Regions from separate parts of the Planococcus sp. 11815 genome, predicted to be linked through region 2. Evidence: riboswitches for the same ligand, from Rfam matches in the RefSeq annotation. Region 2 holds a riboswitch; the other holds the start of a gene.
The links. Region 2 has a riboswitch for preQ1 ahead of queC (7-cyano-7-deazaguanine synthase QueC). Riboswitches for the same ligand answer to the same signal wherever they lie in the genome.
Positions count from the first base shown of each region.

Region 1: linked by a shared signal. The riboswitch ahead of queF (preQ(1) synthase) and the one ahead of queC (7-cyano-7-deazaguanine synthase QueC) in region 2 are both predicted to bind preQ1.

Region 1 covers NZ_CP096991.1:272,983-277,195, forward strand. The annotation lists gene M1Q06_RS01490 (endonuclease/exonuclease/phosphatase family protein) at 1-591, shown strand, start outside; gene M1Q06_RS01495 (queuosine precursor transporter) at 648-1,277, opposite strand; gene queF (preQ(1) synthase) at 1,290-1,784, opposite strand; PreQ1 riboswitch class I at 1,881-1,928, opposite strand; gene M1Q06_RS01505 (cytochrome P450) at 2,633-3,961, opposite strand; gene M1Q06_RS01510 (phosphotransferase family protein) at 4,158-4,213, shown strand, end outside.
Region 2 covers NZ_CP096991.1:1,314,572-1,318,784, reverse strand. The annotation lists gene ald (alanine dehydrogenase) at 1-242, opposite strand, end outside; gene M1Q06_RS06765 (universal stress protein) at 530-1,030, shown strand; gene M1Q06_RS06760 (NADP-dependent oxidoreductase) at 1,081-2,019, opposite strand; PreQ1 riboswitch class I at 2,125-2,168, shown strand; gene queC (7-cyano-7-deazaguanine synthase QueC) at 2,177-2,839, shown strand; gene queD (6-carboxytetrahydropterin synthase QueD) at 2,836-3,258, shown strand; gene queE (7-carboxy-7-deazaguanine synthase QueE) at 3,255-3,962, shown strand; gene M1Q06_RS06740 (zinc ribbon domain-containing protein YjdM) at 4,042-4,213, opposite strand, start outside.

The sequences.
Region 1 (4,213 bases), 1.0 Mb from region 2:
GACCCAGAACGCCCGAACCGCCAGTACGGCAATGCTACGTTAAGCCTTTATCCAATCAAGTACGCAGAAAACCATTTTTTGACGCAAGTCGTAACCGACATCTACAATAATGAGCAGCGAGGCGTTCTCGAGACAGTAATTGAAGTCGGAGGCACTTACCTCAAAGTGTTGAATGCCCATTTAGCGTTGAAAGATGAAGAGCTTGAAATGAGTATTGCGGAAATATTGGAGATTGCCGGCAAGAGTCATTTCCCGAAAATCATCGCGGGTGATTTCAATGCACCGCCGACCCATCGTCATTTGGCGCATCTTCATCAGACCATGACAGATGTCTTCTTGAAAGTGAAGCGCGGCGACGCCTACACGTACCCATCTCCTTATGAAAATCATGAAACTGGCGAATCGTTCAAGCCGATGACGCGCATCGACTATATTTTTGCCGACCGCGGCTTTGACGTGCGGGATGCAGAAAAAATCGAAACGGCTGTATCGGATCATTTGCCGATCACTGCAGAGCTCGTCTGGACACAGAAACATGACTCGGCTGCGATCATCGTACCTGCAGCCCAACCAGCCAAACAAAAAATTTAAACACAAAAGCCGCCGGCAATGTTTAACTGCCGGCGGCTTTTTTATGCATGGATCGATTACGCGAAGCTTTTTTGAGTGGCTGTCTTGGAACGGCGCGCGAGTTTGACGAGCAGATAGACAAGCGGCGTGTCCGCTGCTGCGACGACCCATTTGAATAAATACTGCGTCAAAATCATGGCAGACAACGCCGACAGCGGCATCGTCCCATAAAAAGCGATGGTGATGAAGATTGTTGTATCGACCAATTGGCTGACCATCGTCGAGGCATTATTGCGCAGCCACAACTTCGATTCGCCGTTACGTGCTTTTAATTTATGGAAAATCGTGACGTCCAAGTTTTGGCTGATGAAATAAGATACCAAGCTTGCGAGCGTTACCCGGAAGCCGGCCGAGAAGATCGATTCAAAAGCTGCCTGATCCGCAAAAAATGGCGCAGAGGGCAAATGAATGGCCGCAAAGATGAATGCCAGGGCTGCGAGTTGTGTGATAAACCCAGCCATGACCGTTTGGCGCGCGGCTTCTTTGCCGTACACTTCCGCGATTGTGTCAGTGATCGGGAACGTAAAGACGTAGACGATAACTGCAGCCGGCAGCACCGCCCATTCACTGATGGCAAATAACTTCACGGCCAAAATATTCGACAGGATGAGAAGGCCGACGAACGCACCGTTCAAATAAAGTAGCATGAGCGGTTCTCCTTATCGGTTGGTGATCGTTTCCGGATTCATGTCGTGGTTCATCATCCGGTACGTCGCCATTTCTTCGTATTTCGTGCCAGGCTTGCCATAGTTCGTGTACGGGTCGATCGACAAGCCGCCGCGCGGGGTGAATTTGCCCCATACTTCGATATAACGTGGGTCGAGCAGCTCGATCAAGTCGTTCATGATGATGTTGACGACATCTTCATGGAAATCGCCGTGGTTGCGGAAGCTGAACAAATACAGCTTCAAGGCTTTGCTTTCGACGAGTTTCTTGTCTGGAATGAAGCTCAAGTAAATCGTCGCGAAATCGGGCTGGCCGGTTTGCGGGCACAGCGAAGTGAACTCCGGGCAATTGAATTTAACGAAGTAATCGCGCGTGTGGAGATTGTCGATCGCTTCTAGAATGCCTGGGTCGTATTCGAATTTATAGCGCGTGTTCTGGTTGCCGAGCAAAGACAAATGCTCGAGTGTTTCTTCATTTCTTCCTGCCATGTGAGTGGCCTCCTTATATTCGGCCGGCTGGGGGAGAGCTATAAAAAATTCGGACAAACGAAAAGCCGAATCGCATGTGGATTCGGCTTGATTTCAAAATCCATAGTTTTTTATAGAGGGTGGAATGCTATGAACCTCTCCCGTTGCCGGGCTATTTAATTTCCTGCCTTATCGTATAAGATAGGGGCGGTTCTGTCAATTGTTGGTTTGTTAGGGAATAGCATCTTCAAGTTGCGGGTCATACATTTAAATATATGAAGGAGTGAGTAGAAAAGCTTCCGCTTCTCGACTTCGTTTCAGGGGGGCTGCTTTCCGAGGGGCGGGTGTTGAGCCAATGTGCGGCAGAGAGCGCCGCACATTTGTCTCGCCAGCCCGCGCGATCCCTCAGGAGTCAGCCCCCCTTCCACTCCGTCTCTAGTTATAGAAAGGAAGGGAATTTCTTCTGTCCATTCGATAGGAAATGCTGAGATGCTTCATATTTTTAACTAGACTCATCTTTAGTGTCGAGAAGCGACCCTACCCACAACATTTTAGACTGTAGCGCCAATGTGTCAGACGCCACATCTCAGGAAGTGATTCCCCCACTAGCCGGCAACTGATTATAGAAGCAGATCTATCTAATCATGCTCCACACTTTGAAATTTCTAAGCCGCCCAGCGCCACGGGTGAGCCGACGCAGTAAGACAAGTGTTCTTCTTGGCTTACTGCCAAAGGCCAACCCAAAGCAGGGCGGCGAATACCAACATGAAGCTCAACTAATGAACAGGAATGATTCCACAAGCAAACCCTGACTATCTTCTTTTCCAGAAATAAAAAAAGCTAGAGAAAGAATCTCTAGCCTTTCATTATTAATGGAATGGGCACCCTGATTGAACAGTTGTGTTCTTCTGTTCGTGATAGAACACATTGTCTGGGCGGTTTTTCAGTTTTTGGAGGTCTTTCAAGATCAAGCGGCTTTTTGGCATAGTTGGCATGCGGGACATGTCGTAGGACAAGTCTTGTTCAGGCACGCTGTATTTCAAGTTCTCCGCAAAATATTTAAAGATTGACTGCATATACATGACCGTCATCCATTCCCCCGCACAGCGGTGTCCAGTATGGTGGTCGCCGCCGCCTTGGGGTACAAAGGAGAACGGGCTGCCGTCCCATGTGCTGAAGCGTTCCGGGATGAACTCGTCGGGATTGTCCCAGGAATCCGGGTGATGGTTCGTGCCGTAAAGGTCCAGAATGACGCGCATGTCTTTTTTGAAGTGGACGCCGTTCCAGTTGAAATCCTTCTTGGCGATCGCTGCCATGACTGGTGCGAACGGATAATAACGGCGTACTTCCTGGGCGAAATTGTGGCTATAATTGTTTTCGTCTGCCTGGAGTTTTCCACGCGTGACCGGGTTTTCGTGCATCGCCATGACGCCGAAGACAATAAAGTAAGCGGTGGCGATCATCGGTCGGTAGGCATTGTTCAAATCGACAGCTGCCGTCTCGAGGTCGAGCAGTTTGCCGTTCGGTGTCCGGTGATGGGCGACGATATATGCTGCCGTATAGGCCGGCGGATTGTATTCGCCTTTACGGATTTGCTTGATGATTTTCTTCAGCCAGTCTTCGTGCGCATTGCGTGCTTTCATGCCTTCAAGGTAGCGCCCTTCAGTAAGGCCGAATGAATCGACCATCGTTACGAGCTCCCATGTGCGCTGCTTGACTTCGCTTTCTTTCATCGGCAGTCCGGCCCAGTGGATCATGGAGCGCGTGAAGATTTCTTCAATTTCATCCAATAAGACGACTTCGTCCATCTGCTCCCATTGTTCGGCCTTGGCATCAAGTTCTTGGATCATCATGCGTTTGGCATCTTCCAAACGCTCAGGTGTCATCATCGACAGGAACATGCGCTTTTGCTGGTGATGGTCTTCGCCGTCGCGGCCGTGGACCGCACCTCGCCCGAATAGCGTTTGCTCAAGCGGAAGCGGCGCTGCGCCACTGCGCTTAAAATAATCATTATTGTAGAACAGTTCAGCCGCTTCTTCGCCGGCCATGCAAACTACCTTTTTCCCGAGCAGGCGGGTTTCAAAAATATCCGAACCCAGCTCTTTGCGGCGGCCGGGCAGGAAATCAAATCCTTCTCCAAGAAGAGATAGGGTATTGTCCAATTCTTTTGCTTTCGGGATCGGGTGCTTCACTTTCATGTAACGTCAGCTCCTTCAGTATGTTCAATGCAGGTGATTCACCTGTTAAGTTGAAAATTCATTGTAGGAAACCATACCCTTCTGGGGCCTCGGTAAACGCTTCCGGAATTTCAGGGTAGCGCCTATCAAAAAGCTGGAGTAGGCGTTTTTTCATGGTACACTTAAAACAAAAGATAGGCTGAAAGGAGCGGCAAGGATGACAAATGGATTCGGCGGCTTATCCCGCCAGGCACTCGAATGGGTCGAGTCGAA
Region 2 (4,213 bases):
TACTCGCTAGCTACCGGCTCTTTTACTTTCATGACCATATCCTGCGCCCACGCCTGGTCAGCATCGGCGACGATTACTGCGCCGGCTGCTTCATAATCGGCATCCGTAAAGCCCGATCCGAGCCCTGCACCGGATTGGATGAAAACTTCATGGCCGAAAAGTGCCAAGTTCACTACTCCCGCCGGTGTCATTGCCACACGGTTTTCATTGTTCTTAACTTCTGTAGGTACCCCGATACGCATTACAAAACCCTCCATTATATTGTGTCTGAAATAATAAAATGAACCAAACTATCAGTATTTGAAACCACATCCATTCTAACAGATTCTGTTTGATATTGCTCCATTAATTTGTCTTTTCAAAAGATAATTTTTAATCCGTCAAAACGCGGCATAGTCCCGTTTGTCAGAAGAAGGAAAGATATTTCGAAATAGTGAATAAAAAATAAATCGATAAATTTCATTCTTAAAGAAGGAACAATTTGCCTATGCCTCGAAAGTTACAGTATAGACAAAGGAGGAATGTACAGATGACATTAAAGTATAATCAAATCATGGTAGCGGTCGACGGATCGAAAGAAGCGGAATGGGCTTTCAAAAAGTCCATCGGGATCGCCACAAGAAACCACGCGACGCTGAATCTGGTAAACGTGATCGATACGCGTTCATTCGCCGCAATCGAAGCATATGACCGTTCGATCGCTGACCGTGCCCAGAAATTCGCTGAAGACTTGCTTGGGGATTATAAAAAAGAAGCCGAAGCCGGCGGTGTTGAGAAAGTCAATATCGTGGTCGATTACGGTTCCCCTAAGACAATGATTCCCCGTGAATTGGCTGAACGAGTCGAAGCCGACTTGATCATCTGCGGCGCGACCGGTTTGAATGCAGTCGAACGTTTCCTCATCGGCAGTGTATCAGAACATATCGTCCGCTCCTCTAAATGCGACGTGCTTGTCGTCCGTACAGACGAAGCACAAAGCGATGCACCAGACGATTATTATTCGGAAGAACGTTCCGGAAAACCTGAATAACACAAGAAAAAGCACGCGGCCTCTATCCTAGCCGCGTGCTTTTTCTATGATCATTTCTTCACTTGAATGACGATTTTCCCTCTGGCATGATGGGATTCGCTTAATTCATGCGCTTCCCGTACGCCTTCTTCCGTCAACGGATAGATATGGCCGACTTCTGGCTTCACTTCGCCGCTGACAAACAAATCGCCCAATTTTTTCAATTGCTGGCCATTTGGCTCCAGCCAGAAACTGCTGACGTCAATGCCGAGTTTTTCCGCTTGTTCTTCATCAGGCTGTCCGGCTATGCTGACAAGCCTGCCGCCGCGCTTCAATACGCCGTAACTTTTTTCGAGCGTTTCGCCGCCCATTGTATCCAATACGAAATCAAAATTCTCCAGCACTTCCGAGAAATCCTCTTCGCGGTAGTCGATGACACGATTCGCGCCGAGAGACGTGACGAGTTCGTCATTTTTATCGCTTGCTGTTGTCGCTACATAACAGCCGATGCTGTTGGCGATTTGGATCGCCATGCTTCCGACGCCGCCAGCACCTGCATGGATCAGCACTTTATCGCCTTTCTTGATATGCCCAATCTCCACCAGGCATTGCCATGCAGTTAGCCCCGTCAATGGAATTGCTGCGCCTTCCTCAAAGCTCATGCTTTCAGGCATGCGAGCCAGCAGGTTTTCCTCTACCGGGACAAATTCAGCATACGTTCCTTGCCGCGTTGTGTCAGGACGCGCAAAAACCCGGTCGCCTGGATGATAGTGCTTGACCTCATCGCCTACTTCTTTGACGACTCCTGCAACATCCCATCCGAGAATGATCGGGAATTCCCATGGCAGCATTTCTTTCAAATAGCCTTCCCTCAGCTTCCAATCAATCGGGTTGACTGAAGTTGCATGAACTTCCACCAACACTTGATGCGCTGAAATAGCGGGCGTTTCCACTTCACGTTCTTTCAGTTGCTCTTTCCCTCCGTACTGGTCAATAACGATAGCTTTCATCTGCACCCACTCCTCCCTTTTACCACTTATATACCCTGACACCATTTTGCTACACCTGAAAAAGCACAGGAACTTGCCTAATTATGCTATTATGGTAACTGTTTCATAAAAGAGGTTCGCAAACTCCCTCTCTAAAAAACTAAGGAGCTGTATTGAAATGAAAAATGAAAAAGCAGTCGTTGTATTCAGCGGCGGGCAAGACAGCACCACTTGCCTCTTTTGGGCGCTGGAACAATTCAGCGAAGTGCTCGCCGTCACTTTCGATTACGGCCAGCGCCACTCGCAGGAAATCGACCATGCAAAACGCATTGCAGAAACGCTCGGCGTAACATTGCAAGTGCTCGACATGGGGCTGGTCAATCAATTATCCGCCAATGCCTTGACGCGCGATTCGATTGAAGTCGAAGAGCAAAAGGACGGGCCGCCTTCCACATTCGTTCCCGGGCGCAATTTATTGTTCCTGTCTTTTGCGGCGATTTACGCCGATGCATTCGGCGCACGCCACCTCGTGACTGGTGTCAGCGAGACGGATTTCAGCGGTTATCCGGATTGCCGGGATACCTTTATCCGGTCGCTCAATGTCACGCTCAACTTATCGATGGATAAGCAATTCGTCATCCATACACCGCTCATGTGGCTCGACAAGGCAGGCGTCTGGGAACTGTCCGACGAGCTTGGCGCATTCGAATTCGTCCAGACCGAAACCTTGACCTGCTACCACGGCATTCCGGCAGCAGGCTGCGGCACTTGCCCGTCTTGCGTGCTGCGCAACCAAGGCTTGCAGACCTACCTTTCCAAAAAAGAAGGTGCGAAATCTTGATGCAGCAATTCTACCCTTCCGTTCAGCATCCCTATAGCTTTGAATTAAATAAAGACATGCATTTTTCCGCGGCGCATTATATCCCGGCCGATGAAGCCGGAAAATGCGCGAAAATGCATGGCCATACTTACCATTTAAATATCACGATTGCCGGCGACCACTTGAACAGCACCGGTTTTCTTATCGACTTCAAGCAATTAAAAGACTTGATCCATAAACGCTATGACCACAGTGTTTTGAATGACCACCCGGAATTCACAGAGACTTTCCCGACGACCGAGCAGCTCGCCCAACAAATACACAAGCTGATCCAAGACACGCTCGACCGCTCAGACAACCAGCCGAAATGCATCCAAGTCATCGTCCGGGAAACCCCGACAAGCTATGTCATTTACCGGCCAAAAGAGGTGTCTTCATGAAGATCCCTGTAATGGAAGTATTCGGCCCGACGATCCAAGGCGAAGGCATGGTCATGGGCCAGAAGACGATGTTCGTCCGGACCGCCGGCTGCGATTATTCCTGTTCGTGGTGCGATTCCAAATTCACTTGGGACGGCACCGGAAAAAGTACTGCGATGACCGCAGATGACATTGTCCGACAGCTCGAGGCGCTTGGTAAAGACGCCTTTTCTCACGTCACCATCTCCGGAGGCAACCCGGCACTTCATAAAGGCATCGCGGAACTGGTCGCATTATGCCAAGAAAAAGGTTGGCGCACAGCTGTCGAAACGCAAGGCAGCATCTGGCAGGACTGGCTCTTGGAAATCGATGAAGTCACCGTCTCCCCAAAGCCGCCGAGTTCTGGCATGATTCTGGACTATTCCCAGCTCGATGCGATGCTCGGCAGGCTATCGTCATCTCAAGCCAGCCTGAAAGTCGTCGTTTTCGATGAAGCGGATTTCTTTTTCGCGGAACAGCTCCACCTGCGCTATCCGTCATTCCCATTCTTTTTGCAAGTCGGCAATGACGACACGCAGACGACCGAAGATGAGAAACTGGTCCAGCATCTGCTTGGGCGCTATCAATGGCTAATCGACAGGCATTTGGTTTCCGCCCCTCTCAATGACGCAAAAGTGCTGCCGCAGCTCCATACATTGTTATGGGGCAATAAGCGTGGCGTATAAATTGCAATAACAAAACCGGCATTCCCCCAATAATCGGGGAATGCCGGTTTTTATGTTGATGCACTTAATACTTAAAGGATCAGGCTTTTTTCACAAACTGCGATTTCAACTGCATCGCGCCGAAGCCATCGATTTTGCAATCAATATTATGGTCTCCGTCCACAAGTCGGATGCTTTTGACTTTCGTGCCGATTTTCAAGGTATTCGAACTTCCTTTCACTTTCAAATCCTTGATGACTGTAACAGCGTCC